Regions from separate parts of the Streptomyces sp. NPDC020747 genome, predicted to be linked through region 2. Evidence: riboswitches for the same ligand, from Rfam matches in the RefSeq annotation. Region 2 holds a riboswitch; the other holds the start of a gene.

Region 1 (15,213 bases), on a different contig from region 2:
TGCCGGCAAATGACGAAGGATCGTAGGACGGAGTCGAGACAAGGGCGAGAACCTTCCCCGTCCGCGGGTCGAGTGCCACGACCGAGCCGCGGGCGCCAAGGCTTGTGAGTCCCTTGTATCCGGCTTCCTGCGCCTTGGGATCGATCGTCGTGATCACGTCTGCGCCGCGCCGTTCCTTTCCGGCGATGACGTCCGTGAAGCGCTGGAACGCGAGCCGATCGTCCTCGCCGCTGAACACGCTGTCGTACGTATTCTCCAGCAAGGACATGCCCACGGCCTGTGAGGCGTATCCAGTGACCGGTACGTACATGGGGCCGTTCTTGTACGTTCGCTTGTACTTGAAGTCCGCACCGCCGACCTCCGTCGAGCCTGTGATCGGTGTGCCGCCCACGATGATGTCGCCACGTGGCGTCGCGAACTGCTTGATCTGTACTCGTCGGTTCTTCTCGTCGGTGTCGAGCTTGTCAGCCTCCACGTACTGGAGCCAGTTGGCTCGAAGCAACAGCGCAAGCATCAGCAGCCCGCAGAAGACGGCTGTGCGCCTCAGTGGCCTGTTCACACAGCACCCTCTCCAGCGGCCGAAAGGTGCACGGCCAACTGGCAGGGGGGCGCTCCTACTTGGGATCGCAACAGGGCTAATCGGGCATGGGATGGAATGGAAAGAACCATGCCAGCACCTTACGACGTGGTGCGCGCCGCCGTCTGGGCAAGCTGGTCGCCGAGTTGGCCGGGCCGTGGGTGGCCGGGCAGGAGTCCCACCTACGCGAACGCCGGGGCCATGACCGGCAGCGCGCCGCCGGAGCGGGCCCGGACCACCAACTCGTCTTCACCGACCGGGTCGTCGTCACCATGGTCATCCTGCGCTTCCAGCTTACGCATGCCGCCCTCGCCCTGCTCTACAAGGTGGACCACTCCACGATCACCCGCGCCGTCCACGAGATCCGCCCGCGGCTTCGCCGTACCAGACTGCCCCGACCTGCGCCTTCGCACCCTGGCCGATGTCTTCGCCGACGCCGCCTCCCACGGCGTGGAACTGCGGATCGACGCCACCGAGGTCCGGGTCCGACGCCCACAGGCGAACAAGCCCGGCCGCCGGGCGTTCGTCTCCGGAAAGATGCGGCAGAACACCAAGAAGGCCACCGTCAGGCGGCCGGGCCGGAAGACCCCCGCCCACAGGGTCCGGCCCGTCACGCCACCTGGGATACGGGGCGGTGCTACGGGAACTGGTGGAGAACTTCCCGCTGCGCAAGGGAGAGTTGTGGCACCCGGCTCGTACCGGCTCGATCACGAAGGCGCGTGCCCGGATCGGTCAGGCGCCGTTGCGGTGGCTGTTCGACCGGGTCGCGGGGGTGCGGGGTACACGGGCGACGTCGGGGTGTTCTGGTGTGAGCTGCGGGTGATGCCGATGGACGGGACCTGCTTTCGACGTGCCCGACTCCAGCGCGAACGCGGCAGCCTACAGCCGTCCCTCCAACGGTTCGCGGCCCGCTCCGTATCCGCATGGTCGCGCCGGGCGAGTGCGGGATCCGGTCGCCGGCCGGCGCGGTCTTCGACTCCTTCGCCGTGGGCGAGCGGACCCTGGCCCGCCGCCTGCTGCCGCACTTCGCCCCCGGCATGCTGATGACCCGGCCCCACCAAGGCATCGCAGACGCCCGCCCGCTGCACCCCCTGCCACCGCCGATCACCGACCCGGACGCCATCGCCCACCTCGACATACGACGACGCGACCGCCTCGGCGGCACCCTCCACGAGTACCAGCATGCGGCCTGACCTGCACGGACGAGGTTCTCGGCAGGGACAGGGCCACGTGAGCGCGTCGTTCACGAAGCGCGTCCATGTCCACCGAACCCCGAGGACCTGCGCGCCGCCTCCGATCACCTCACGGTTCTGCTCGGCTTCGAGGACGACGCGGCTGCCTGAACACACCGGATGGTCGTGAGAGAAACCTGCTTCACGATCAGCGTAAACACGGTCTGGCCTGCTGTGATCTGTGGATCAGCAGAATCTGCTCCCCATCATCACGTCATGTACGTCCTGTACATTTCCTACAGACCCCCTCCCGGAGGAGCATGTGCCATGACCCGACCGTCCGCCCGCCATGTCCTGCCCGAGTTCACCGAACGCACGAGTTCGGGGAGTCGGACCATGGACCCGTACTCGAAGCTGCTGGAAGAGCGGATCGTGTTCCTCGGGACGCCGATCGACGACGTCTCGGCCAACGACGTGATGGCGCAGTTCATGCACCTTGAGTACCAGGCGCCCGACAGGGACATCTCGCTCTACATCAATTCGCCCGGCGGCTCGTTCAGTGCGATGACGGCCGTCTACGACACGATGCAGTTCGTCAGCTGCGAGGTGGAGACCATCTGCCTGGGGCAGGCGGCGTCGGCCGCGGCGGTGCTGCTCGCGGCCGGCACACCGGGCAAGCGGCACGCACTGCCGGGCGCCCGTGTGCTGATCCACCAGCCGTCGTTCTCCGAGCCCGTCCAGGGACAGGCGTCCGACCTGGCCATTCAGGCCGACGAGTTGACGCGTACCCGTGAGCAGCTGGAGGAGATGCTCGCCCGGCACACGGGGCAGAGCCGGGAGCGGATCGGCGCCGACATCGAGCGGGACAAGATCCTGGACGCGCGGGCGGCACTGGAGTACGGACTGATCGACCGGATCGTCGCGAGCCGGAAGTCCACCCAGAGCGCACGCGGCGCGAGGTGAGCGGCCGATGCTCCCGCCCGAGTTGCCGCCGCTGCCGGCCCTGACCCGCGCCGAGGCCGAGCTGATCGACCGTTACCTCGAAGTGGTCGACCTGCTCGGCCGGATCAACCCGGCCCACTCCGGGGACACCTACCGGGGACTGCGGGCGGCCCAGGCCCTGGTGGGCAAGGCCACCGCACTGCGTGACGCGCTGGCCCTGATGCACCAACGCGGCGAGCACGAGGTGCACGCGCCGACCCTGGCGCGGGCGCTGCGCGTCCTCGACGGTGAGCGCCGAGCGGGCCGGATCGCGCTACCGCCGCGCTCCGACAGCTGACGTACCGCCACGGACCCGGCGTCACGCAGGCATCTGACGAGACGTCCGGGTCAGGGTTCAAACGGACCGAAAGGCGTACCACCGGACAGCGTAGGCAGAGCTGCTTCCACAGGCCCGTGGAAGTTGCTCGACCTGCGTAGCCTCCGTGCGGAATGAGACGTTCCGGTGCTGGTACGAGGGTCGTCGACCCCCTCGACGCCCTCCCGTGGGAATGGCTGTCCACCCGAACGGGTGAGTGGTGAGTAAGCCCACAAATCGCCGATTCCGCTCGGCTTTTGGGACATCAGTGCGTCAAGATCCCTTCCGACGACAAGCCCCCGCCACAAGCGGCGGGGCGATCCGGGCGGACGCCGAGTCCTGCCGCCGCCCGGATGACCGGTCGACAGAAGTGGATCGGCAGGAGTGGAGGACCCAGGCACGACGGGTCGCCGGAACGGTCACGCCATGACCGGGCCGAGCAGCCCTTGGGGTGAAGCCGCGTAAGCGGCCGGGCAACTTCGCCAGCCCGAATCCGACAGGTCATCCTTCACAGGCGGCTGACGAAGGGTTGCGCATGACTGCGCTCAATCGTGTCCCGTCGCTGTTCACCAGGGCCGGTACCGCATCGGCTCTCACGATCGCCGCTGTCGGCGGCGGCCTCGTGGCCCCCGGATTCACGTCCGGCGCGGAAGCGGCCACACCTGCGACGAAGGCACTTCAGGTAGCGGCCTCCAAGAAGGGCTCCCCTTACAAGTACGGGGCCGTGGGGCCCAAGCGCTTCGACTGTTCCGGCCTCACGCTCTACTCGTTCAAGAAGGCGGGCAAGTCCCTGCCGCGTACGGCCGCCGCGCAGTACAACAAGACGAACCATGTCTCCGCTTCGAACCGCAAGCAGGGAGACCTGGTCTTCTTCCACTCGGGCCGGAACGTGTACCACGTCGGCATCTACGCCGGGAAGGGACGGATCTGGCACTCCCCGAAGACCGGGGAAGTGGTGAAGCTCCAGAAGATCTGGACGAAGAGCGTCTGGTACGGCCGGGTCAGGTGACCCGCCCGGGAGGTGGCCGCGGTGATCGCCGCGGCCACCTCCTGGGGCCCGGAACGTGATATTCGCGGCTGAGTGGTTACTCCTACACTCATGGGCGAACTGCATCACCACGAGGAGCGCGACGAGACCCGGCTCGAACGCGCCGACCGCAACTTCAACGAACTGCTCCAGGAACTGCGGGTCACGCAGACCGGGGTGCAGATCCTCTTCGCCTTCCTGCTCACCCTCGCGTTCACCCCGCGCTTCCCCTCCCTGGACACCTTCCAGCGCGTCACGTACGTCGTCACGCTGCTGCTCTCGGTACTGGCCGCCGCCCTCTTCACCGCCCCGGCCGCGCTCCACCGCCGACTGTTCCAGCAGGGCGCCAAGCCGCAGGTCGTGAACGCCTCATCGCATCTGGCCCAGATCGGCCTCGGCGTGCTCGCACTCGCCCTCTCCGGTTCGGTCCTGCTCGTCGTGGACGTGGCGACGAGCCGGGCGGGCGGGATCGCGGCCGGCGCGACCACCCTGGTCGTCTGCGCGGGGCTGTGGGCGCTCCTCCCCCACCTGATCCAGGGCTCCGCCGACAAGGACTAGCGGGCGCCTTCACGCCACCGGTGGGGCACGGCCCTCAGTCGGCTGTCACGGGCTGCACCGGTGCCGTCCAGGGCAGCATGATCGAGACCGTCTTGCCGCCCTCCCTGGTGGGCCGGACCGTCAGCTTGCCGCCGCACTCGACCGTCAGCCAGCGGACGATCACCATGCCGCGGCCGTTGTCCTGCTGGACGGCCGCGGGCAGACGTTTCGGGAAGCGCGGGTGGCTGTCGGTCACACCGATGCGCAGCCGTTCGTCGCGGTCGAGTTCGATGTCCACCGTGAAGGTGGGTGACTGCCCGAACGTGTGTTGTACGGCGTTGGTGGCGAGCTCCGAGACGATGAGCCGGACCGTGTCGGCCGTCTCCGTGTCGGATGGAAGTCCCCATTCGGCCAGCACGTCGGTGACGTACGTGCGGGCGGCGTAGACCGAGGCGGGATCGCTCGGCAGAGTGACGGATGCTTCCTGGTGGTCTGCCATGGCGAGGTCGTCCCTTTCCCACGGGACCGGAGTCCGACACGAAGCGGATGACTTCGAGTACGGTCCCGGACTGGTGCTTGCGCCAGAGTGCCACTACCTCGGCGTTCGTGGTGCCGATCCACCGAGATATGCATATATCTGTCGCTCGAAGCGGTGAACTCTGCGACGGCCGACCGTATTTGGGCGGGCGGCCGGTTTGTCCTCTACGGTCGGCGTGACGCCGGACGATATAGCGCCGGCGCGACGGTCGGAAGGAGACGGCCATGCAGTACGGTCCCGCTGTGCGCCGCCGGAAACTCGGTGCCGAACTGCGTGCCCTGCGTGCCCGAGCGGGCCTCAAGAGCGGCGAGGCGGCCCGGCTCGTCGGCTGGCACCAGTCGAAGGTGAGCCGGATCGAGACCGGCCGCAGCGGGGTGAAGCCGACGGACGTGGAACTGCTCCTCGACGCCTACGAGGTCCGGGACGCGGAGCTGCGCGAGCTGCTCGTGGTACTGGCTGGCTCCGACGACAACGGCCGGCACCACTGGTGGCACGCCTACCGGGGTCTTCTGTCGTCCGCCTACAGCGACTTCATCAGCCTGGAGTCGCAGGCCGGCGTGATGCGCACGCTGGAGAACTCCGTCGTGCCGGGGCTGCTGCAGACGCCGGAGTACGCCCGCGAGGTGACCCGGGCGGCCATGGGCGGGGCGCCGGACGGCGAGGTCGACGCGCTGGTGGAGGTGCGCCTCGCCCGCCAGGACGTGCTGCGTTCGAATCCACCGCTCCGGCTGAGTGCGGTTCTCGACGAGGCGGCCCTACGACGAACGGTCGGCGGACCGGCGGTCATGGCACGGCAGTTGGAGCACCTCGGAGAGGCCGCGCAACTCCCTCACGTGCGGATTCAAGTGCTGCCGTTCGGAGTTGGAGCTCACGTGGGCGTCACAGGGCCCTTTGTTATTTTTTCGTTTCCGAGCACTTCTGATCTGGATGTGGTTGTTCTCGACCACTTGACGAGTAGCCTCTATCTCGAACGGAAAGAAGACCTTCAGGCCTACAGCGAGGCCTTCGACTCCCTTCAGGTCCACGCCCTTTCGCCCGAGGAAACGTTGGATTTCATCGCCGGTGTAGCTCACGGCGCATAAGGAGGCACCATGCCCGCCCCCCTGCCTCGGTCCGTACCTTCGAGCATCCGTCTGCACGGTGTGCGGTGGCAGCGCAGCAGTCGCAGCACGGGAATGAACAACTGCGTCGAGACGGCCCGTCCGGGCCCCGGACCGTGGGCCGGACTGCTCGCGGTGCGCGACTCGAAGAACACGTCGGGACCCGCCCTGCTCTTCGCCCCCGCAGCCTGGGAGGGATTTATCGCCGCGCTTCGATGATCAGGCGTACGGCACGGTCCAGTTGCCCGTCGGTGAGGTCCGCGCGGGCGGTGAGCCGCAGCCGTGAGATGCCGTCCGGCACCGACGGGGGACGGAAGCAGCCGACGGCGAGACCGGCCTCGCGGCAGTCCGCGGCCCAGCGCACGGCCCGCTCCGGGGAGGGTGCGCGCACGGAGACGACGGCGGCGTCCGGTCGTACGGCTTCGAGGCCCTCGGCCGTCAGCCGTTCGTGCAGGGTGGTCGCCACCGCACGCGCGCGTGCGGCCCGTTCCGGCTCCCGCCGCAGCAGACGCAGCGCGGCGAGAGCCGCGCCCGCCGCCGCCGGGGCCAGACCGGTGTCGAAGATGAAGGTACGGGCCGCGTTGACCAGATGGTCGATGACGTGGGCCGGTCCGAGGACCGCGCCGCCCTGGCTGCCGAGCGACTTCGACAGTGTGACGGTGGTGACCACGTCCGGTGCGCCCGCGAGGCCCACCGCGTGCGGCGCACCCCGGCCGCCGTCGCCGAGTACGCCGAGACCGTGCGCGTCGTCCACGAGCAGGGCGGCGCCGGCCTCCCGGCAGGCGGCGGCGAGTCCTTTGAGCGGGGCCGCGTCGCCGTCGACCGAGAAGACCGTGTCGGAGACGACGACCGCGACTCCGGCGTGCGTGCCCAGCGCCTTGCGCACGGCGTCGGGGTCGGCGTGCGCGACGACCTGGGTGGTGCCGCGCGCGAGACGGCAGCCGTCGATCAAGGAGGCGTGGTTGCCCGCGTCGGAGACGACGAGGGAGCCGTGCGGGGCCAGCGCGGTGACGGCGGCGAGGTTGGCCGCGTATCCAGAGGAGAAGACCAGCGCGGACTCGAACCCGCAGAATTCGGCCAGTTCTCGTTCGAGTTCCGCGTGCAGCTCCGTGGAGCCGGAGACGAGCCGGGAGCCGGTCGCTCCGGCGCCCCAGGTCCGCGCGGCGCTCGCGGCCGCCTCGGTGACCTCGGGGTGCCTGGCCAGGCCCAGATAGTCGTTGCCCGCGAGATCGAGGAGCGGGGAGTCGGCGGGGCGGGGGCGCAGGGTGCGGACGAGTCCGGCCCGGCGGCGTGCCCGCGCCTGCTCGTCGATCCACTCGAAGGGCGATACCGACATATGTCCTCCGGGCCATGAGGTGAGGGTGTCCCATGGGGCGCCGACACATGACATTTCGCCCGGGCCGTCCCCACCTGCCTTTTGTAGGCAACGCACAGACCCTAGCCGGACCACCAGCCGCCCATGATGTGGCAATACCCACACGACCGAACGGTCTCCGTTGTCCGGTCCCTCCTTGGCCCGGCGCGGTCGGATAGGCCAGGATCGGACCTCATGGACCTGCTGAACACGCTGGTGGACAAGGGGCTTCGGCGAGAGCTGCCGACCCGCGAAGAGGCGCTGGCCGTACTGGCGACCTCCGACGACGAACTCCTCGATGTGGTGGCCGCGGCCGGCAAGGTGCGCCGGCAGTGGTTCGGCCGACGGGTGAAACTCAACTACCTGGTCAACCTGAAGTCGGGCCTGTGCCCGGAGGACTGCTCGTACTGCTCGCAGCGGCTCGGCTCCAAGGCCGGGATCCTGAAGTACACGTGGCTGAAACCCGACCAGGCCTCCGAGGCCGCGGCGGCCGGGCTCGCGGGCGGCGCCAAGCGGGTCTGCCTGGTGGCGAGCGGTCGCGGTCCCACCGACCGTGACGTGGACCGGGTCTCGGACACCATCAAGGCGATCAAGGACCAGAACGAGGGCGTCGAGGTGTGCGCCTGCCTCGGGCTGCTGTCCGACGGCCAGGCGGAGCGGCTGCGCGAGGCGGGCGCGGACGCCTACAACCACAACCTGAACACGTCCGAGGCGACGTACGGGGACATCACGACCACCCACACGTACGCCGACCGCGTCGACACGGTCCAGAAGGCGCACGCCGCGGGCCTGTCCGCCTGCTCGGGGCTGATCGCGGGCATGGGCGAGAGCGACGAGGACCTCGTCGACGTCGTCTACTCGCTGCGCGCACTGGACCCGGACTCGGTGCCGGTCAACTTCCTGATCCCGGTCGAGGGCACCCCGCTCGCCAAGGAGTGGAACCTCACGCCGCAGCGCTGTCTGCGGATCCTCGCGATGGTCCGGTTCGTCTGCCCGGACGTCGAGGTGCGGATCGCGGGCGGTCGCGAGGTCCATCTGCGCACGATGCAGCCCCTCGCCCTGAACCTGGCCAACTCGATCTTCCTCGGCGACTACCTGACCACCGAGGGCCAGGCCGGCAAGGCCGACCTGGAGATGATCGCGGACGCCGGGTTCGAGGTGGAGGGCACCGGCCAGGTGACTCTTCCGGAGCACCGGGTCACCGCGGGCGGCGGCTGCGGTTCCCATGCCGAGGCCGACTGCGGCTCGCACGCGGACGGCGGCTGCGGCTCCCACGAGGGCGGCGGCTGCGGTCCCTGCGGCTCGGCCGCCGAGGAGCAGGCCCCCGCGGCGGCGCGGGTTCCCGAGACGGCCCGGGCCTCCGAGGCGCGTACGGACCTGGTCGCGGTACGCCGCCGGGGTGCCGGAACGGACCTCGCGCCCAATGCCTGACCCGCACGTGTCCGGCCTCTCGGTGTCCGGCCTCTCCGTGCCCGAGCTGCTGGAGCTCGACCGGCGGCACGTCTGGCATCCGTACGGGCCGATGCCCGGGCGGCAGGAACCGCTCGTCGTGGAGTCGGCGAGCGGGGTTCGGTTGCGGCTGGCCGGCACGGGCACCGAGCTGATCGACGGCATGTCGTCCTGGTGGTCGGCGATCCACGGCTACAACCACCCCGCGCTCAACGAGGCGGCCCGCGACCAGCTCGGCCGGATGAGCCACGTGATGTTCGGCGGGCTCACGCACGAGCCCGCCGTACGGCTGGCGAAGCGCCTTGTCGACATGTCACCCGAGGGGCTTGAGCATGTCTTCCTGGCCGACTCCGGCTCGGTGTCGGTCGAGGTCGCGGTCAAGATGTGCCTCCAGCACTGGTGTTCCCTCGGCCGTCCCGACAAGCAGCGCCTGCTCACCTGGCGCGGCGGCTACCACGGCGACACCTGGCAGCCCATGTCGGTGTGCGACCCCGAGGGCGGGATGCACGAGCTGTGGCAGGGCGTGCTCCAGCGCCAGGTGTTCGCGGACCCGCCGCCGGTCGCGTACGAGGAGTCGTACGCGGACCAGCTGCGTGAGCTGATCGAGCGGCACGCGGACGAGCTGGCCGCGGTGATCGTGGAGCCGGTGGTGCAGGGCGCGGGCGGGATGCGGTTCCACTCCCCCGCGTATCTGCGGGTGCTGCGCGAGGCGTGCGACGCGCATGACGTGCTGCTCGTGTTCGACGAGATCGCGACGGGCTTCGGCCGTACGGGCACCCTGTTCGCGGCCGAGCACGCGGGGGTGACACCCGACGTGATGTGCGTGGGCAAGGCGCTGACCGGCGGCTATCTGACGATGGCGGCCACGCTCTGCACCGCGCGGGTCGCCGACGGGATCTCGCAAGGTGAGGTGCCGGTCCTCGCCCACGGGCCGACCTTCATGGGCAACCCGCTCGCCGCCGCCGTGGCCTGCGCCTCGATCGACCTGCTGCTCGGCCAGGACTGGCAGACCGAGGTCAAGCGCGTCGAGACGGGGCTGCGCGAGGGGCTGGCTCCGGCGGCGGAGCTGCCGGGGGTGCGGGACGTACGCGTGCTCGGTGCCATCGGGGTCGTGCAGCTCGACCACGAGATCGACATGGCGGCGGCGACCCGGGCGGCGGTCCGCGAGGGCGTATGGCTGCGCCCGTTCCGGGACCTCGTGTACACGATGCCGCCGTATGTCACCGGGGACGCGGATCTGGCGCGGATCACGGCCGCGGTGTGCGCGGCCGCCAGGGAGGGCTGACATGTCTTCGGTACTGGTGATCACGGGGACGGGCACGGAGGTCGGCAAGACGGTGACGACCGCGGCCGTCGCCGCGGCGGCTCTCGCGGCCGGGCGGTCCGTGGCCGTGCTCAAGCCCGCCCAGACCGGTGTGCTGCCGGGCGAGCGCGGGGACGCCGACGAGGTGGCCCGGCTCGCGGGCGCGGTGACGTCCGTCGAACTCGCCCGCTATCCCGAGCCGTTGGCTCCCGCCACGGCGGCCCGGCGGTCCGGCCTCGCGCCGGTGCGGCCGGCCGAAGTGGCGGAGGCGGCGGGCAAGTTGGCCGCCGAGCACGACCTCGTACTGGTCGAGGGTGCGGGCGGCCTGCTCGTACGGTTCGACGACGAGGGCGGCACACTCGCGGACGTGGCGCGGCTACTGGACGCGCCCGTCCTGGTGGTCGCCTCCGCCGGGCTCGGCACGCTGAACACGACGGAGCTGACGGCCCGTGAACTACGCGGCCGGCGGCTCGACCTGCTGGGTGTGGTGCTGGGCAGCTGGCCGAACGAGCCGGACCTCGCGTCACGTTGCAACCTCGCGGATCTGCCGGTGGTCGCCGAGGCGCCGCTGCTGGGCGCCCTTCCCGAGGGCTGCGGCGGACTCCCCGTCGCCGACTTCCGCGCGGCGGCGGGCAGTTGGCTCGCGCCACGGCTGAGGGGAACGTGGGACGCGGAGGCTTTCGCAGCTGGACACGCCCCGTAAGAGGCGCGGGGCTGTGTCATTCCGCGGCTCCGCCGCGTGGGCGCGACCAGCCACGGACGGCCCGCGGCCGCACAACGGCATGCCCGCGGCACGCTCACTCCTCCGACGCCAGCAACCTCACCAGTTCGATCCGCGACCGGATCCCGAGGCGGTTGAACACCCCGCGCAGGTGATGGTCGATCGTGCGCGGACTGAGCAACAGCCGGGACGCGATCTCCCGGTTGGTCGCACCGTCGGCGGCCATCCGGGCCACCGTCAGCTGCTGAGCGGTGAGCAGAGTGGCCAAGTCGCGGGCCCCGCCCGGAGGTTGGGCGGGCTCGCCCAAGGTACGGAGTTCGCCCCGGGCCTGCGCGGCGCAGTGCGGCGCACCGAAGTGCTCGAACGCTTCGAGCGCGCTGTGCAGCCGGTCCCGCGCCTCGGTGCGGTTGCGCAGCCGTCGTAGGGCGCCGCCGAACAGCAGCTCCGTACGGGCGCGTTCGAAGTCGCGGGTGCCGCCGGCGTGCAGGTCGAGGGCGGTCCGGTAGTGCTCGACGGCCTCCGGCCCGGTGGCCAGCAGGGCCCGGCAACGGGCGCTGAGGGCAAGGTCGTCGGGGCTGCGGACGGCGCTCGCCCAGCGGTCGTAGTCGGCGTGGGCGGCCCGCGCGACCCGGGTGTCGCCGGTGCGCACGGCGGCTTCCACGTAGTGCGGGGTGGCGAGGTGGCGTACGGCCCGGTGCCCGTGACCGGGGCCGAAGCCGGCGAGGGCGCGCAGCCGGGACGCGGACGCCGCGTAACGGCCGGTGCTGAGGTCGAGGAAGGCGAGCGCCCACAGGGCGAGGGCGGCGGCCAGGCCGAGACCACGTTCCAGTGCGTAGGTACGGGCCGCTTCGGCGCGGGCCCGGCAGACGTCCTCGTCGCCGGTGACGGCGGCGAACATGGCGAGGGCGGCCTGGAGATGACAGGCCCCGTTGTCCTGCCCGGTGGCGTACGCCTGGCGCAGGGCGTCCAGGGTGGCGGCGCCCGCGGCCCGTGGGCGGCCCGTCCAGAACTCGGCGTACGCCCGGAACTCCATGGCCTGCGGGACGGTCATGGACTCGCCCCTGGCCCGGGCGGAAGCGGCGGCGCGTACGGCCGCGGAGGCGGCGAGGGTGTGGTCGCCGAGGAGCAGGGCGGCGATGGCGGAGTGGATCAGCGAGGTGGGGTCGCCGCCGGGCCCGCAGCGCCCGGCGGCGGCTTTCAGGAGGTCGCGGGCGTCCTCGTACCGCCCTTCGAACGCTGCGGCCAGTCCCCCGAGCGTGCCCGGTGGCACGATCCCGTACCGGTCGGCGACGGCCGCGGCCTCCAGGCATCGGCGCAGGTCGCCGGTGTAGACGGCGGCTTCGGTGGCACGTGCCATCAGGTGCGCGGCCACGTCCGGAGCGGCGGGCACGACAGGGCGTACGCCTCGAATGCCGCCCACGCCCTCGATCAGCGCGCTGCCGACCGCGCGGTCGCCGTCGGCGCGGTCACGGTCGGCCCGGTCACTGTCGGTGCGATCGCCGTTGGCGCCTCGGTCCGGCTCGACGCCGAGCGCCCGCTCCCCCGGCCCCATGACGCGTACCGCCTCCGCGCCGCGTACCGCCTCCGAGAGCAGCGCGTCGAAGGACTCCGTGGCGTTCCCCGCGCGTAGAGCGAGCAGTCCGCTCAGCCCGTCGACGTCGCCGTGGGCGGCGAGGCGGCGGGCCCGGTCGGCGTCGCCGGAGCGCCAGGCGTCGGCGGCGGCCCGGGCCAGCAGGCGGGGGCGTTCCCGCGGGTCGGGGGTCAGTACGGCGGCCCGTTCGAGGAGGGCGCAGGCCAGCGCGTGTTCGCCCGCGGCCCGGGCCTCGTGCGCCGCTGCGCGCAGCTCACCCGCGAGCCGTCGGCTGGGCCCGAGTGCGGCGGCGGCGCGGTGCCAGGACCGGCGGGGTGCCTCGCCCTCGCCGCGCAGGACACGGGCGAGCAGCCGGTGGGTCTCGCGCCGGTCCAGGGCCGACGCGGTCTCGTAGGCGGCGATACGGGTCCAGGGGTCCCGGAACACGACTCCGGCGGAGGTCGGTTGGGCGAATCCGGCCGCCTCGGCGTCGTCGAGGGGCCCGGTGTCCAGCCGGGCCGCGTTCACCGCGCGCTGGAAGGCGTGCGTGGCGAGGGGATATTGGTCGGCGGCGGCGATCAGCAGGAGCCGCCGGGTGTCCGGCGGGAGGGTCCTGATCTCGCGCCGCTGGGACCGCAGGAGGCCGGGGGCGACGGCGACGGGCTCGGCGGGAAGCGGTTCCAGACCGGCCAGTTGGTGCTCGCTCAGGGCGGCGGCGAGTTCCACGGCCGCGTGCGGATCGCCGTGCACGGCACGCAGCACCCGGACCCGGACGCCTTCGGACATCGGGGTTCGCGGGTGCGTTCGCGGCGTGCCGCCCGGTTGTTCCGGGGCGTTCGTCAGGGGCGGTGGCGAATGCTGCGGGAGAGGCGGGGGGTTCACCGAGGTCACCACACCTCTCACGTTACTGGCGAGTTAAGTGGTGCGTAAAGACCGGCGATTTCACCGATGCGGCGCGCGTAGACCCGACCTGACACTCCTGACGAACCCACCCGCATCAGGAGGCACCATGACCCGCCGCACACGCACTGCCGGCACGGTCTTCGCAGCGGTCCTCGCGTCGCTGCTTCTGTCCCTGTCCCTGCCCGCGTCCCCGGCGAACGCCGCCGCCCGCAATCCCGTCGTCTTCGTGCACGGCCTGAGCAGTTCGTCGAGCAGCTGGGACGACTGGACCGCCGACTTCAAGGCCGACGGCTACACCAGTTCCGAGCTGTTCGCCTGGTCCTACGACTGGGGCAAGTCGAACGCCACGACCGCCCAGCAGCTGTCCACCAAGATCCAGAGCGTGCTCTCCCAGACCGGCGCGTCCAAGGTCGACCTGGTCGTGCACTCGATGGGCGCGCTCAACTCCCGCTACTACCTCAAGAACCTCGGCGGGACCTCGTACGTCGACGACTTCGTCTCCACGGCCGGGACCAACCACGGGACCACGACCGCCGGCTGGTGCAGCTGGATCTACACCTCCTGCGCGGAGATGTACACCGGCAGTTCGTTCCTGACCTCGCTCAACTCGGGCGACGAGACACCGGGCAGCGTCTCCTACGCCAGTTACTGGTCGAACTGCGACGCCGCCCTGACCCCCGACACCACCGCGATCCTCAGCGGTGCCACGAACGTCGAGGTCGGGTGCGTCTCGCACGACGAGATGAACAACGACCACGGCGTCTACGAGCAGGTGCGCGACTTCATCGCCTGACCCGCCCGTCGCGGCCCGTCACGGCCCGCCCTGTGGTCCCCGCACGGCCGGGGCCACGGGGCGGCACCGCGCCCACCGAATCAGGACGACCCGCGAACGGGTGAGCGAGCCCGTCCCGGGGGACAATCGCGGTAGGCCCCGACCTTCTATGGGAGGTCCCTCATGCGACCGCGCGGCTCCAGCACCACCAGGACGGGCCGGCCTGCCCCGGCCCCGGTTCACCATCCGCTGTTCGCCCGCTTCTACGCCAAGTGCAGCGTGGCGGCGGAGCCGGCCATCGGCGTCCACCGCGAGGAGCTGCTCGCCGGGCTCTCCGGCCGGGTCATCGAGATCGGCGCGGGCAACGGACTGAACTTCGCCCACTATCCGAGCACGGTCTCGGAGGTCGTCGCCATCGAACCGGAGCGCCGCCTGCGGACGTTGGCGGTGACCGCGGCCCTGCGCTCCGACGTGCCGGTCGACGTGGTCCCGGGCGTCGCGGAGGCGCTCCCGGTCAAGAGTGAGGCCTTCGACGCGGCGGTCGTGAGTCTGGTCCTGTGCAGCGTACGAGACCTGCCGCGGGCCCTCGCCGAGATCCGCCGCGTTCTGCGCCCGGGCGGTGAGCTGCGGTTCTTCGAGCACGGGAGGGGCGGCGGCCGTGCGATGAACGCCGGTCAGCGCGTCCTGGACCGGACGGTGTGGCCGCTGTTCTTCGGCGGCTGTCATGTGAGCCGTGACCCCGTGGCCGCGATCAGGGACGCGGGGTACGAACTGGGCCCGTACCGTCGGCTGCTGGTGCCCGAGAAGGGGCCGCGGACGCCGAGTTCGTACTGCGTGCTGGGGACCGCGCGCCGGCCCGCGGTCGAGAGCTCGCCCGGTTCCTGAGACCGGGA
Region 2 (15,213 bases):
TCGGCCGCGTCGACGGAGACCAGTGCTCGGATCGCTTCGATACGGACGGAGATATCAGGATCGCCCAGTGAGCGGGCGAAGAGGCCGGCGTCGCCCAGCCGCAGGGCACGCAGGACGTCGAGGGCGGCGGCGCGGACGACCGGGTCGGACTGTGCGAGGGCGTGTGTGAGCGGGTCGCGCAGGGCCGGTTCAGGCGTGAGCGTCTCGACGAGTTCGCGCAACGAGGCCGCCGCGGAGGCGCGTACAGCAGCGTCGGTGTCGGCGAGGGCGGTGGCCAGCGCCGGACCGGTTCCGGGGGGCGTGGTCTCGGTGAGCACGCTGACGGCCGCTCGCCGGACGGAGGGCTCGTGGTCGGTCAAGTAGGGCTGGACAGCGGAGAGTTCGGGCTCCTCCTCGGCGAGGGCGAGGAGTTCGAGCAGCCGGGGCGAGGCGTCCTGGCGGGCGCTGTCGCTGCTGGTGCCGTCGCTGTTGCCGGAGCCGGAGTCGGGACCGGTGCTTCCGGCCACGGCGGTGGAGGGCCGCGCGGCCACGGGGGCCGCGTCCCGTGCGCCAGCCGTGGCCACGCCCTCCGGGTGTATCTCGCCGAGGTGCCGGGAGGGGCCGCCGGTCGGGTCGAAGCCGTCTACGGGGATGGCGTAGGGAGCCACGGGACGAGCCGTGCACTCCATCGAACCAGAGGGGGACTTGTGCAGGTCGAGGTGGTGGAACCAGGAGACGTCGTCGCGCGCGGGATGGTCCGTGCGGTCGTGGTAGAGGCCCCAGCGGGACTCCGTGCGGGCCAGCGAGGCACGGGCCGCCATCTCCGCGCAGTCGCGGATGAAGGTGACCTCGGCGCACCGCATCAGCTCGTGCGGAGTGCGCCCGCCCATCGCCGAGATGTCGTCGCGCATCCGCTCGAAGGACTCGACGGCGAGCGACAGCCGGGCACCGGACTTGGGGGGCGCCACGTAGTCGTTCACGAAGCGGCGGAGCTTGTACTCGACCTGGGTCTGGGGCGGCCCTTCCGGGTTGCGCAGCGGGCGGTAGACCAACTCGTGCGCCTCGCGCAGCTGCTCCTGGGGCAACTCGCCCTGGTGGGCGCGGTACTGGGATGCGTCCGCCCCCGCGAGGTCGCCGAAGACGAACGCGCCGATCATGTAGTTGTGGGGGACGCAGGCCAGGTCCCCGGCGGCGTACAGCCGCGGCACGGTCGTACGGGCGTGGTCGTCGACCCGTACGCCGGAGGCCGAGTGGCCGCCGCACAGGCCGATCTCGGAGATGTGCATCTCGACGTCGTGGGTGCGGTAGTCGTGACCGCGACCGGCGTGGAAGGTGCCGCGGGTGGGCCGCTCGGTGGAGTGCAGGATCGACTCCAGGGCGGAGATCGACTCCTCGGGAAGGTGGCTCAGTTTGAGGTACACCGGGCCCCGGTCGCTCGCCACCTCCGCGGCGAACTCCGCCATCATCTGCCCCGACCAGTAGTCGGAGTCGACGAAGCGTTCGCCGTGCCGGTTGACCTGGTAGCCGCCGAAGGGGTTGGCGACATAGGCGCAGGCGGGGCCGTTGTAGTCCTTGATCAGCGGGTTGATCTGGAAGCACTCGATGCCGGTGAGTTCGGCGCCCGCGTGGTAGGCCATGGCGTAGCCGTCACCGGCGTTGGTGGGGTTCTCGTAGGTCCCGTAGAGGTAGCCGGAGGCGGGCAGGCCGAGGCGGCCGCAGGCGCCGGTCGCGAGGATCACGCTGCCCGCGCGAACCGTCACGAACCGGCCCGTGCGGGTGTTGAAGCCGGCCGCCCCGATGGCGCGCCCGTCCTCGGGGGACGTCAGCACGCGCACCGGCATCACCCGGTTCTCGATGCGGATGCGTTCGCGCATCTCGCGCCGCCGAAGCTGCCGGTAGAGGACCTTCTTGACGTCCTTGCCCTCGGGCATCGGCAGCACGTACGAGCCGGACCGGTGGACCTGGCGGACCGCGTACTCGCCGTGCTCGTCCTTCTCGAACTTCACGCCGTACGACTCCAGGCGCTGCACCATCGCGAAGCCGCGGGTGGCGGTCTGGCGGACGGTGGACTGGTCGACGATGCCGTCGTTGGCGCGGGTGATCTCGGCGACGTAGTCGTCGGGCTCGGCGCGGCCGGGGATGACCGCGTTGTTGACGCCGTCCATGCCCATGGCGAGGGCGCCGGAGTGCCTGACGTGCGCCTTCTCCAGCAGCAGCACGTCGGCCCCGTGCTCGGCGGCGGTCAGCGCCGCCATGGTGCCGGCCGTGCCGCCGCCGATGACGAGGACGTCGCAGGAGAGTTCCTCGGCGTCACCGAGGTCCGGGATCGCGAGGAGGGTGTCGCCGGGTTCGCGGGTGTCCGGGCTTTCCGGGGTGTCCACCAGGGTGCCTTTCACGTGCTCGGAGAGGTGAGGATCTCGCGGCGCAGAGCCACGCGTGCGGGGTCGTCGTGCGCCGTACGGTCGCGCGGCCGGGGCACCTCGCGCACCGTCGTGAGCCGGCCGGAGCCGAGGAGCGCCACGCGGTCGCCGAGGAACAGGGCCTCGTCCACGTCGTGGGTGACGAAGACGACGGTCGCCCCTGTGCCGTGCAGCACGTCCACCAGAAGGTCCTGCATGCCGGCGCGGGTCTGGGCGTCGAGGGCGCCGAAGGGTTCGTCCATCAGGACGGCGCGCGGGCGCGGGGCGAGCGCGCGGGCCAACTGCGCGCGCTGGCGCTGGCCCCCGGAGACGCGGTGCGGCAACTGCTGTGACCGGTCGGCGAGTCCGACCCGGTCGAGCCAGGACTCGGCCTGCCTTCTGCGTTCGCCGCGCGGCAATCCCTGGATGGCCAGGGGCAGTTCGACGTTGGCGCGCAGGGTGCGCCAGGGGAGGAGGGCGTCCTCCTGGAAGACCAGGGCGCGGTCCGCCGCCGGTCCTTCGATCCGTCGGCCGTCCTGTTCGGCCGTCCCGTCCAGGACGGGCAGCAGCCCGGCGAGCGTGCGCAGCAGCGTCGACTTGCCGCAGCCCGAAGGGCCGACGACGGTGAGGATCTCGCCCGGGGCGACATCCAGGTCGACGTCGGCCAGCGCGGAGGCGTCCGGTCGGCCGAGCGTGGCGGCGCGGAGGGTGAGCCGGGTGCCGCGTACGGGCGCGGGTGCCCGAACCGCCGTCGTCTCGGCGGACGTTCGGGTCTCAGACGAGGTGCTCATCGCGCGCCTCCTCGGTGTGGACGGCGGTGGAGGCGCTCGGCGTAGTCCGGGCCGAGGGCCTTCCTGACGTACCGGTCGTCGACGAAGGAGTCCACGTCCACGTCGCCGGTCAGCTTCGCCGACTTCAGGATCGAGACGTCCTTCTTGAGGGCGGAGACGAGCTTCGGCTTGATCGCCGGGTCGAAGGTGGCGATGCCGTGCGCGCCGTTGTAGAGGTACACGACCTCGGCGGGCAGCCCGGTCGCCTTCGCGACCTTCTCCGCCGCGGCAACCGGGTGGTCGTGGAGGTAGTCCGTCGCCTCCGCCTGGGCCTTGAGGAACGCTTCCAGCACGGCGGGGCGTTTCTTCGCGAAGTCCTCGCGGGCGGTGACCCCGTGGAAGGTCGGCAGGTTCAGTTCGGCGCCGTCGTACAGGGCCTTCGCCTTGCCCTGGAAGGCGAGCAGGCCGGGCCACGCGACGAACTGCGAGAGCGCGTCGGTGCTGCCCGCCGAGAGTGCCGAAGCACCCACCGCGGGCTGCTGGTTGAGCTTCTCGATGCCCTTGTCCGGGTCGATTCCGGCGCGCTGCAGCGCCCGTACGAGGGTGCCGTCGGCCGCCGAGCCGATGCTCGTCGACACCTTCTTGCCGCGCAGGTCCTCCAGAGAGCCGAGCTTCGAATCCGGCGCGGTGACGACGGTGTTGAGGCCGCCGCGCAGGTTGTAGCCGGTGACGGAGACGAGGCGGGTGGGGCGGCCCAGCTGCTTGCCGCGAGCCGCGTTGATGAGGAGAGGGAAGTCGCCCATCGAGCCGATGTCGATCTTTCCCGCGGCCATCTGCGCGGTGATGGGGGCGCCGGTCGCGTAGTCCTGCCAGTCCACCTTGTAGGTGTGGTCGTCGTGGAGGGCGTTCAGCTGCTGCTCGAAGGAGCCGAGGGAGCGCAGGAGGGTGCTCGCGGTGACGGTGTTGATGGTCTTGGACTGGTAGCCGACGGTGACCGTCACCGTGTTGCCGCTACCGGCCTCCGCGCTGCCGCCGCAGCCGGACAGGGGAAGCAGCAGGGCGACCGCGGAAAGGGCGACTGCCGTACGTTTCATGGGAGTTCTGGCCTCTCACCGGAGCAGATAGGGCATGTTGACCGTCACGGCTCCGGTGGGGCAGCGGGCCGCGCACGGGCCGCAGTACCAGCACTCGTCGACATGCATGTAGGCCTTGCCGTTGCTCTCGTCGATGGCGAGGGAGTCCAGCGGGCACATGTCCACACAGAGCGTGCAGCCGTCGATGCACTTCGACTCGTCGATGGTCACGGGCACGTCGGCCCGCTGGGGCGCCAAGGGCATGGCTGTCTCCAGGGAGATCCCGCTGACACGGGAAAGGGGGCGGGGCGGTCAGAGCGAGCGGCGCAGCAGACCGCTCATCGTGATGCGGTCGCCGCGATGGGGGTCCCCCCATGCGTTCAGCTATGGGGGAGGATGAACTCCAGGTCGACGGGCCGGCCGTCGGCGAGGTGGGTGAGGCGCTCCAGCATCAGGACGGCCGAGCCGCGTGGGGCCTGCAGAACCGTCGCGGAGTGCGCGTCGGCGTTGACGGCCTCCAGGGTGATCTCGGCGTGCCCGAGCGGCTGTCCGGTGATGCCTTCCAGGAGGCGGAAGACGTCCGTGTTCTCCAGGTCGGCGCCGAGCAGGGCGGTGCCGAGGTCGAGTGGGACGTAGGTGAGGTCGAGGGAGAGCGGGAGGCCGTTGAGCCGTCGCAGCCGCTCGATGTAGAGGACGTCGGCGCCGACGGGCACCCGCAGCCGTTCGGCGACCGGGGCCGGTGCGGCGACCGGGCCCGCGGTACGGACCTCGTTGCTGACCCGGCCGTGTTCGCGCAGGGTCTCCGCGAGTCCCATCAGCCGGTCGAGCCCGTGCGGGTACTTCTCGGCGACGACGACCGTGCCGACACCGGGCAGCCGTTCCACCAGGCCCTCGGCCCGCAGCAGGTCGAGGGCCTGGCGCACGGTGTTGCGCGAGGCCCGGTAGTCGGCGCCGATGGCCGCCTCGTGCGGCAGCGTGCCGTGCGGGAAACCGCCCGCCAGCACCTGGTGGCGCAGCAGGTCGGCGAGTTGCCTGGCCCGGTCCGCGCGCAGCCGCCGCCGGTGGGCGGCGACGGTGGTCGCGCCCTGGCCGGCGTGGTCACGGATGCGTTCGGTGGGCATGCGACGGACCATACCGACGGGGTACGGAAAGTGGTGTTGCCGGAGTGTTGCGCCACCGGCGGCTCCGCCGGTCGAGCGGATGACCTGCGGGTTCTTCGGGGGCGCGGCAAGATCTGCCACTGCGGGCGCCGCCGGGGAGGGCACGTTCCCGGGGCGCGGGGCTGTGACATTGTGCGGCTCCGCAGCGTGGGCGCGACGAGCCCCCACCGACCCGCAGCTCGGAACAACCCGGCGTCAGCGAACGCCGACGCCGACCCACCCCACCGGAAAGGCCGCCCCTGGCCAGGTACGGACCGCCCTGGCCAGGGGCGGACCGTCGCGACCGGGTACGGACCGGCCCGCGTACGGGACCCGCCCGCATACGGGACCGCCGTGCGGCCGGACGTGCCCGCGGGCGGGCAGCTACGCGCTCGCCGCGATGCGCCCGCTCACCTCGCCGAGGCCCACCCGCGTGCCATGCGGCCCGGGAGCCCACGCGGTCAGCGTCACCGTGTCGCCGTCCTCCAGGAACGTCCGCTTGCCGTCCGGCAGGTCGAGGGTGTCGCGCCCGTTCCAGGTCAGCTCCAGGAGGGAGCCCCGCTGGTCGTCAGAGGCCCCGCTCACGGTGCCCGACCCGTACAGATCGCCCGTGCGCAGCGACGCGCCGTTCACCGTCATGTGGGCCAGCTGCTGGGCGGCCGTCCAGTACATGGTCGAGAAGGGAGGCTCGGAGACGACATGGCCGTTGACGGCGACGGAGATGCGCAGGTCGTAGCCGCCTGGGTCCTCCGCCGCGTCGTCGGCGTCGTCCAGATACGGCAGCAGCGGATGCGTACGTGCCGGGGGTGTGACCCGGGCGTCGTCCAGGGCGTCGAGCGGGGTGATCCAGGCCGACACCGAGGTGGCGAAGGACTTGCCGAGGAACGGGCCGAGGGGGACGTACTCCCAGGCCTGGAGGTCGCGGGCGGACCAGTCGTTGAGGAGGCAGAGCCCGAAGACGTGATCGCGGAAGCCGCTCAGCGGGACGGCCGTGCCCATCGTGGAGGGCGTGCCGACGACGAAGCCGACCTCCGCCTCGATGTCCAGCTTGGCGGACGGCCCGAAGACCGGCGCCGGGTCGGCCGGGGCCTTGCGCTGACCCGAGGGGCGTACGACCTCGGTCCCGGAGACCACGACGGTGCCCGACCTGCCGTGGTAACCGATCGGCAGATGCTTCCAGTTGGGGGTGAGGGAGTCCTCGGCGTCGGGGCGGAAGATCTGGCCGACGTTACGGGCGTGGTTCTCGGAGGCGTAGAAGTCGACGTAGTCGGCGACCTCGAAGGGGAGGTGGAGCGTCACCTCGGAGAGCGGGTGCAGCAGGGGCGCGATCGTCTCGCGGTGGGCCGGCACCGTCACCCACGCCGTGATCGCGCGCCGCACGTCCGACCACGCCGTGCGGCCGGCCGCGAGCAGTGGGTTCAGCGAGGGACGGGCGAGCAGCGCGGCGTACGGGGAACCGAGTTCCACGGCCGCGGCCCCCGCGTCCAGCACGTGGTCGCCCAGCCGAACGCCCACGCTCCGCCGGCCGGAGCCGCTGCCGCTGCCGGAGACGGCATCGGAGCCGCTGTCGGAACCGTCGAGGGAGAACACGCCGTACGGAAGATTGTGCGGGCCGAAGGGATCGCCCTCGGTGACATCGAAGGGGGGCATCGGGTGCTGCCTCGCTTTCCGGGTGGGTGCAGCACACGTTACGGGGGAGTCGCCGCTCTTGGGCAGTGTCTAAAGAGTTCGCAATGTCCGATTAAGGGCGGGGTCGGAGTAGTTGATTCCGGCTTAGCGTCCTTTCGGGGGACGCGGACGGGGTGGGTCCGGGTCCGGTAGAGGGGGACACGTGGGGGGACCCGTGGCCAGACGTTTCGCAGGCGTGCCGTTCGGCGCGGACCGGGATGTTCCGGGCCTGATCGTGAAGTTCGGCGACTACCCGCTGCACCACGGCGGAGTGGGCGCGATCCGCAGCCTCGGGCGCCTGGGCGTACCGATGTACGCGATTACGGAGGACCGCTACACACCCGCCGCGGTCTCACGGCATCTGCGGCAGGCGTTCGTCTGGCCGACCACCGGGACGGAGCGGCCGGAGCGGCTCGTCGAGGGGCTGCTGCGCGTCGGGCGCCGGATCGGCCGGCCCACCGTGCTGATCCCGACCGACGAGGAGGCCGCGGTGCTGATCGCCGAGCACCAGGAGGAGCTCGCGGACCGCTTCCTGTTTCCCAGAGTGGAGGCCGGCCTTCCGCGTCGCCTCGCCAGCAAGCAGGGCCTGCACGAACTCTGCCTGGAACACGGCATACCCAGTCCGGAGTCCGCCTGCCCGGAGTCGTACGCGGAGATCGAGGACTTCGCGGCGAAAGCGACCTTCCCGCTCGTGGCCAAGAACCGCGAGGCCTTCGTGCGCCGCGCGCGACCGGCCGTGAGGGGGACGACGCGTATCGGGACCCGCGAGGGGCTGCTCGCGCTCGCTCGCGGCTGGGGCGAGCACCCCGGGGTGATCCTCCAGGAGTACCTGCCCAGGGAGGACGCCGAGGACTGGATCGTGCACGCGTACTTCGACGCGGACTCGACGCCGCTCGCGATGTTCACCGGCGTCAAGGTCCGCTCCTGGCCGCCGCACGCGGGGATGACGGCGAACGCGTACGTGGTCGACAATCCGGAACTCGCGGACATCGCCGCGCGTTTCATCAAACAGATCGGCTTCAGCGGTGTCATCGACCTCGACCTGCGCTTCGACCGGCGCGACGGCCAGTACAAACTGCTCGACTTCAACCCGCGGATGGGAGCACAGTTCCGGCTTTTCGAGAGCGAGTCGGGGATCGACGTCGTTCGCGCGATGCATCTGGACCTGACCGGCCGCACCGTTCCGGAGGGGGAACAGCTCGCGGGCCGGCGCTACATCGTGGAGAACATCGACCTGCCCGCGCTGCTCGCGTACCGCCGCAGCGGCTACACGACACCGCACGCCCCCAGCCACGCCAGCGGCACGGAGCTGGCGTGGCTGGCGGCGGACGACCTGCGGCCGTTCTTCACCATGCTCGCGCGCTTCGTACGGCCCGGAGTGAAGCACATGTACCAACTGTGGCGGACCAACCGCCGGAGCACCCGCCCGAGCACGGGGTGAGGGCTTGCCTGAGCACGAGCCAGCAGTACGACGAACCAGTACACAGCACCTGATGGTGTTGACCACGAAGTGACGAAGCAGCGTCCTGGGGAGGGGACTTCGTGATGGAGCCGGTGGCAGTGATCGGTGCCGGGCCCTTCGGCCTGTCCACCGCCGCGCATCTGCGAGCGCGCGGCATTCCGGTACGGGTGTTCGGTGAGCCCATGGTGAGCTGGCGTGCGCACATGCCTGAGGGGATGCTTCTGAAGTCGACCCCGGCCGCCTCGAACATCGACGCCCCGCAGCCCGGGCACAACCTCGTCGACTACTGCGACGCGGCCGGCATCCGCCGACTCGTCACGGACGAGGACATCGTCCCGGTCGAGACGTTCGTCGCGTACGGGGATTGGTTCCGGCAGAAGCTCGTGCCGGACCTGGAGCGGGTGCGGGTCGTCTCGGTCGACCGGCGCGGCTCGGGGGGCTTCGAACTCAAACTGGACTCCGGGGAGTTGTTCGCCGCTCGGGCGGTCGTCGTCGCGACCGGGCTGTCCGGGCTGGCGCATCTGCCGCCCGAGCTGGCCGCGGCCGCACCGGACGGACCGACCCCCACGGGGCCCGTCTCGCACAGCTCGCAGCTCCACGACCTGTCCCGGTTCTCCGGCAAGGAGCTGATCGTCGTGGGCGCGGGCCAGTCCGCCCTGGAGACGGCGGCGCTCGCGGCGGAGGCGGGCGCGCAGGTGCGCGTGGTGGCGCGCGGCAAGGGGTCGGTCGCCTTCGGCGCGCCCCCCTGGACACAGCCGAGGCTGCGTCCCGAGTCGCCCTTCGGCCGGGCCTGGTCGCTGTGGGCACTCAGTTACTACCCCCACCCGTACCGCCATCTGCCGCCGCAGGCCAGGCACTTCCTCGTCCGCCGCGTGCTCGGCCCTCTCGGTGCCTGGTGGCTGCGCGAGCGGTTCGAGGGGAAGGTGCAGGTGAGCGAGGTGTCGCGAATAGTCCGCTCCGGATCGGTGGACGGCCACCCGGCCCTCGCCGTCCGGACGCTCGACGGACGCGTCGAGGAACTCTCCGCGGACCACGTCGTCTCCGCGACCGGATACCGCGTCGACCTCGCCGCGATGGACTTCCTCGGGCACGAACTGCGTACGGAGCTGGCGGTGAGCCGGGGGACACCGAAGCTGGGCGCCGGGTTCAGGTCTTCCGTACCCGGGCTCTACTTCACTGGGCTGCCGGCGGCGGCTTCGTACGGGCCGGTGATGCGGTTCGTGTGCGGGACGGAGTTCGCCTCACCGAGGTTGGTCCGGCATCTGGTGGGGGCGCGCGGCTGAACGGAACCTCCGCTTCGTGCGCGTACGCATCGACGCGTCGCCGAAGCCACCGAGCGGCGCGCGGGTCGTGTGCGTGCGGCGACCACTGGACAGGGCCGGGCATGGGGAAACAGGGGCCCGGGGATGGGCGACGGGCCGGTTGACCGGGGGCGGGGGAGCGGGCCGGGCATGGTCAACTGATCCCCTTCGCCCGCGATTTGCCTCCGGGCGGCCGACGGATGGTGCCTGTGACGACCTCTGTGCCTGACGAGATACCGGACGACGTCCGGTTCCCGTCGAGTCGTTGGGGCGTTCGATCCGTATTCTCTGATCATGGCCGCACCGATTGCATATTCACTCATCGCCACTGACCTGGACGGGACGTTGCTGCGAGGCGACGACACCCTGTCGGACCGGTCACGCGCCGCGCTGGCGATGGCAATCGGGAGAGGTGCCAGGCACCTCGTGGTGACGGGGCGCCCGGCACCACGCGTACGCCCCCTGCTGGACGAACTGGGCAGCCGGGGACTGGCGGTGTGCGGTCAGGGGGCGCAGCTGTACGACGCCGGCGCCGAGCGCATGGTCTGGTCGGTCACCCTCGACCGCGAGCTGGCCGAGACGGCGCTCGGCAAGATCGAGGCGGAGGTCGGTGACGTGTACGCCGCGGTCGACCAGGACGGGGTCGACGGACTCACGCTCATCGAGCCGGGGTACGAGATGCCGCACCCGACACTGCCCGCGGTACGTGTCCTGCGCCGCGACGACCTCTGGACGGAACCCATCAGCAAGGTGCTGCTGCGCCATCCCCTGCTGTCCGACGACGAGTTGGCGTCCGCGGCCCGCGGAGCGGTCGGTTCCCTCGCCACGGTCACGATGTCCGGCCCCGGCACCGTCGAACTCCAGCCATGTGGCGTGACCAAGGCGACGGGTCTCGCCCTGGCGGCCGAACACCTCGGCCTCACTCCCGCCACCACGATCGCCTTCGGTGACATGCCCAACGACATCCCGATGTTCGACTGGGCGGCCCACGGCGTCGCGATGGCCAACGCCCACCCCGAACTCCGGGCGGTGGCCGACGAGGTGACCCTGTCGAACGAGGAGGACGGCATCGCGGTGGTGCTGGAACGGCTCTTCGACTCGCGGCGGCCCTAGGGCCCTTCTGATGGATCTCCGCGGCGTCGCGACGCCCGGCACGCACGCTCGCCGCACGGCGCGAAGGGCCAGGTGGCTCCGCCACATGACCCTCCACACCGCACGCCGATCGCACGCACCGACCGCCGCTCCTTCTCCCACGGAGATCCATCAGAAGGGCCCTAGTTCTTCGCCGGGAGAAGTCATGGCGGCGGGCCCGCGGAGAGGTCGGCTCCCCTCGCCGCGGGCCCGCCCGGCATCGGCGGGGCCGATATCGGCCCCGCCGATGCCGGCCCGCTCAGTAGGCCCCGAAGACGTTGTCGATCGAGCCGTACCTCGCGGCGGCGTAGTTGCACGCCGCCGTGATGTTGGCGACCGGGTCGAAGGGGTCCATCGAGGTGCCGGCCACGTGGTAGGCGTTGAAGGTCGGGTCGATGGTCTGGAGGAGCCCCTTCGACGGCGTGCCGGCAGCGGCGTTGGAGTCCCAGTTGTTCATGGCCTGCGGGTTGCCCGACGACTCGCGCATGACGTTGCGGTAGATGCCGTCGTACGACCCCGGGATGCCCTGCTGGGCCATGATGTCCAGCGACTCCCTGATCCAGCCGTCGAGGTTGTTCGAGTACGTCTTCGCGGCGGCGGGGGTGACGGTGGACGCCTTGGTCGCCGTGGCCGTCTTCGCCGAGGTCTGGGCGTTCTTCGTGCCGACCGTCAGCTTGAGGCCCGGGCGGATGACCGCCGGGTCGTCGCCGATGACCGCGCGGTTGGCCTTGTACAGGTTCTGCCAGCCGCCGCTCGTGGAGTGCTTCTTGGCGATCTTGGTCAGGGTGTCGCCCGCGACCACCTTGTACGTGACGAGCGAGACCTGCGGGACCGCGGCCGGTGCGACCTGGGCGGCCTGCGTCGGCTGTGCGGCGTGGGCGCCGGTCGCCCCCACGAGGGGGAGCGCGAGCGCGGCTCCGCCGGTTCCCGCGGCGACGATGCCGCGCGTGAGGGTGTTCATTCTGGTGCGGCGGTGCTTGCCTCGTGCGGCCATGGCGCGTTTCCTCTCCGACGCCTGCGAGGTGAGCTGTCGGGTTCGGGCGGGAGCTGCCCGGCCGCATGCTGCACGCGGCTTCACCCCGAGCCGTTCCGGAATCCGGACCGGCGGCCTACCTGGGTCCCCCGCTCCTGCCGTACGCGAGTGAATGGATGGTTGGGATCTCCGGGCGGCGGCAGGATTAGGCGGTCCATCCGGAGTGACGTGAACGTATGCGAGAGCACATGCCGTGAACAAGCCCGGAATTCGCATGGCTATGCCATTTGCCTGTTCAGGGCAGATGGGAATTCTTGATCCATTCGGAAGGTGAAGTTCAACTTGCTTTGAGCAAAGGTGAATCGGCCGACTTGGCAAATCGGCGGCCCCGAGCGGACGTGACCCAATTCACTGGTGCAGGTAGGGAATTAAGTGCGTCCAGTGCGTAATACGGGCAAGTCGGGCGGAGTCTGGATGTCCGCCCAGTCGGCATAAGGTGCTACTTGTCCGTAAACGTTCTCGCTGCCCTTCGGAGTTCCGGAGAGTCAGTCTTCTGGGTTCCAGAGGGTCAGTACGTCACGCAGTTTCTGCCGGTGGCTGTCGATCCAGTTCCGGGGAAGATCGACGGGTACGCACACGGTGGCCATGGAAATCGTGTCGTCCTCCACGATCACCTCGGGGCAATCCCGTTCTCCCGTAAGCCGAATGGAAATCGACGGTCCTCCCTCGACCGTCATCCACGAGATGTCCTCGCCGCGGTCCGACGCGGCGTCCAGGGCGCGCCCCCAGGCCTCAAGTCGGCGGCGCCACAGCGCGAGTTCGAGGCGGCCACGGACGAAAGGCGTCTCCACGACGATCTCGGCCGCCAGGCCCGCCGCCATCAGCGGGTGCCGGCCGAGGACCGTGATCCTGACCGAGTTGCCCTCCTCGTCGGCGAGGAGCGCGAGGTCCGTCGGGCCGGTGCGGTGGTCGGCCGGGAGGTCGGCGTCGCACAGGGCGCAGACGAAGTGGGCGTCCTGCACGGAGTTCCATCCGGAGCAGGACGGGCAGCGGCGGTAGGTGATCGGGTGGGTGTAGCCGCCGGTGTGGGCGCCGGTGCGGTCGATGCCCGCGCGGGTGAGGGCCGCCGCGAGCGATCGCCACGACTCGGGGTCGGGGCAGTAACCGGTGGACTGGTTGCTCGCGTACGTGACCGCCCAGCCGGACGAGGTCCGTGCGAAGCCCAACTCCCCGGCGGCGCGCACCGGTTTCCCGTCCGCGCAGGCCACGTGTTCGGAGCGGCGTGGAGCCAGGCGCAGGGTCAGGGAGGCGTCGACGACGAAGGTGAACGGTTCGGCGAGTTCGTCGGCGGGGCGGGCGCACAGGAAGGCGTCGAGGTCGGCCGGGGTCCGGATCCGGGCGCCGCCCCCGCCAGGCCGGGCTGCCTCCCTTATGTCTTCGGGCCCCACATAGGCGTACGCGGTCATGGGGTCCCTGCATACGCGTTTGCGGTCGTGGGACCTACACGCGCGACTGCGGTCGTGGGGCCCACGTACGCGTTCGCCGTCATGCGGGGAGCGTACGAGCTCAGCCCGCGGTCCGCGGAATCCTTTTCTCCCAGGTGCGGTGGAACACCACCTCGTCACCGTCCTTGCAGATCACCTCGTTCGAGGTGATGAAGTCCGCCTCGTCGCAGGTTGTTTCGGAGTGCGACTCGACGCTCGCGTCCCACGGGAGGTCCGGTCGGTGCAGCCGGACGAACCAGTCCGAGCGGGCGCTCGCCGACAGCGGGTCCGACTCGACGATCGTGTACGTGTCCAGGGCCTCCTCGGTGAATTCGAGGCCGTCGGGATACACCCGGGTGCCTCCGTACCGCGGGTCCACCTCCAGGCGCCACTCGCCCTTGGCGACATCGCGGACGACCAGACGCTCGGGGCGTGGCTCGTCCAGTGTCGCGGGGAAGTTGACCCCCATGGGCTCCGCCACCTCCGGTTCCTCGAAGGAGACGGACGGGTCCGACTCCTGTGCGCGGAGCGGGAGTTCCAGCACGCTCCCCGAAGGGGTGAGGGTGAAGCCCGCCTCCGAACCGGGCTGGGGCCAGATCCACGGCCAGTACGCGGAGGAGACGGCGAGCCGGACGCGATGGCCCGGAGGGAAGGCGTGGCCGATGGCGTTCAGGTCGAGAACCACATCCTCCGTAGAGCCCGGTTTCCAGGGAACGACCTGGTCACGGCCATGACGGGCTGACAGGTTCAGGACGCCTCGGGTGACGAGGGTCGAGGAGCCGTCGGGGGCCACGTCGCAGATCCGGGCCACTACCTGTCCTCGCGTCGCCTCCGTGGTGAGCCTCAGGCGCACGCGCGGGCGGCCCAGTACCCAGATCTCCTCCGGGACCTCAAAGTCGAAGCACGCCGACCTCGCGTCCTCGTCCCGCTGGTCGGGTGGCAGGTCCGCGTCGTTGCCGAAGGGGAAGAAACGGCCGGCGTCCACCCCCGTGTGCTGAGGGGACCGCACCGCCACGGGCTCGCCCTTGAGCGCGTACGTCACCGGGGCCACCAGAGGAGAGGGCCAGGCCGGATCGCCGACCCAGCGGCCCGGCAGCGTCGGGTACACCGTCGCGGGCGGGTGGGAGTCGCTGACGTACGAGCGCAGGAGCGGCTCCGACATGATCCCGGTCTCCGTGTCCTTGAGCCAGTGGTCCCACCAGCGCAGCGTCTCCTGGAGGAAGCCGATCGCCGGGCCGGGCGGCAGCCCCCGGTCGGGGTACTGGTGCGACCACGGCCCGACGATCCCCCGTACGCGGTCGGCCGGGAGATGTTCCACCAGACGCAGGACCGCGTCCCGGTACGGGTCGTGCCAGCCGCCGACCGCGAGCACCGCCGCCCCGATCGCCGAGTAGTCCTCGCACACGCTGCCGCGGCGCCAGTGGTCGTCCCTCGTCTGGTGCGCCAGCCAGGTGTGCAGGAACGGATCGACCATCTCCAGTCGTTTGACCCACAGGTCGTGCCAGACCTCGCCCGCGTACACCGGATCGGGTGGGCGGGAGACGAACGCGAGCATGGTCGCCGCCCACGCGTGCATGTCGACGGCGAGTACGGAACCACCCATGTAGTGCACGTCGTTGTCATAGCGGTCGTCCGTCGAGCAGACGGTGACCACCGCCTTGAGCGGCTCGGGCGCGAGGGCCGCGATCTGGAGGGAGTTGAAGCCGCCCCAGGAGATGCCGAACATGCCGACCCTGCCGGAGCACCAGGGCTGGGCGGCGAGCCAGTTGACGACCTCGACCCCGTCGGCCAGCTCCGTCGCCGAGTACTCGTCGCCGGGCATGCCCTCGGAGTT

Evidence for each region. A riboswitch is a leader RNA that binds a small molecule or an ion and turns the genes downstream of it on or off. The one in region 2 is predicted to bind cyclic di-AMP.
Region 1: linked by a shared signal. The riboswitch ahead of ACH4YP_RS21875 (C40 family peptidase) and the one ahead of ACH4YP_RS26075 (transglycosylase SLT domain-containing protein) in region 2 are both predicted to bind cyclic di-AMP.

What each region holds. Positions count from the first base shown of each region.
Region 1 is NZ_JBIRTJ010000008.1:87,147-102,359, reverse strand. Features, by position in the region: gene ACH4YP_RS21900 (penicillin-binding protein 2) at 1-559, opposite strand, end outside; partial or broken gene ACH4YP_RS21895 (IS5/IS1182 family transposase) at 646-1,144, shown strand; gene ACH4YP_RS21890 (hypothetical protein) at 1,501-1,770, shown strand; gene ACH4YP_RS21885 (ATP-dependent Clp protease proteolytic subunit) at 2,077-2,712, shown strand; gene ACH4YP_RS21880 (hypothetical protein) at 2,720-3,028, shown strand; cyclic di-AMP (ydaO/yuaA leader) riboswitch at 3,367-3,578, shown strand; gene ACH4YP_RS21875 (C40 family peptidase) at 3,582-4,055, shown strand; gene ACH4YP_RS21870 (DUF6328 family protein) at 4,146-4,631, shown strand; gene ACH4YP_RS21865 (ATP-binding protein) at 4,666-5,109, opposite strand; gene ACH4YP_RS21860 (helix-turn-helix domain-containing protein) at 5,373-6,230, shown strand; gene ACH4YP_RS21855 (DUF397 domain-containing protein) at 6,240-6,467, shown strand; gene ACH4YP_RS21850 (8-amino-7-oxononanoate synthase) at 6,448-7,584, opposite strand; gene bioB (biotin synthase BioB) at 7,798-9,033, shown strand; gene ACH4YP_RS21840 (adenosylmethionine--8-amino-7-oxononanoate transaminase) at 9,056-10,336, shown strand; gene bioD (dethiobiotin synthase) at 10,338-11,057, shown strand; gene ACH4YP_RS21830 (LuxR C-terminal-related transcriptional regulator) at 11,152-13,431, opposite strand; gene ACH4YP_RS21825 (lipase) at 13,655-14,341, shown strand; gene ACH4YP_RS21820 (class I SAM-dependent methyltransferase) at 14,504-15,205, shown strand.
Region 2 is NZ_JBIRTJ010000010.1:184,632-199,844, forward strand. Features, by position in the region: gene ACH4YP_RS26030 (fumarate reductase/succinate dehydrogenase flavoprotein subunit) at 1-2,360, opposite strand, end outside; gene ACH4YP_RS26035 (ABC transporter ATP-binding protein) at 2,372-3,169, opposite strand; partial or broken gene ACH4YP_RS26040 (ABC transporter substrate-binding protein) at 3,187-4,242, opposite strand; gene ACH4YP_RS26045 (ferredoxin family protein) at 4,258-4,485, opposite strand; partial or broken gene ACH4YP_RS26050 (GntR family transcriptional regulator) at 4,534-5,342, opposite strand; gene fahA (fumarylacetoacetase) at 5,745-7,010, opposite strand; gene ACH4YP_RS26060 (ATP-grasp domain-containing protein) at 7,225-8,469, shown strand; gene ACH4YP_RS26065 (FAD-dependent oxidoreductase) at 8,571-9,773, shown strand; gene ACH4YP_RS26070 (HAD family hydrolase) at 10,086-10,904, shown strand; gene ACH4YP_RS26075 (transglycosylase SLT domain-containing protein) at 11,182-11,916, opposite strand; cyclic di-AMP (ydaO/yuaA leader) riboswitch at 11,920-12,084, opposite strand; gene ACH4YP_RS26080 (DUF5959 family protein) at 12,441-13,361, opposite strand; gene ACH4YP_RS26085 (CocE/NonD family hydrolase) at 13,462-15,213, opposite strand, start outside.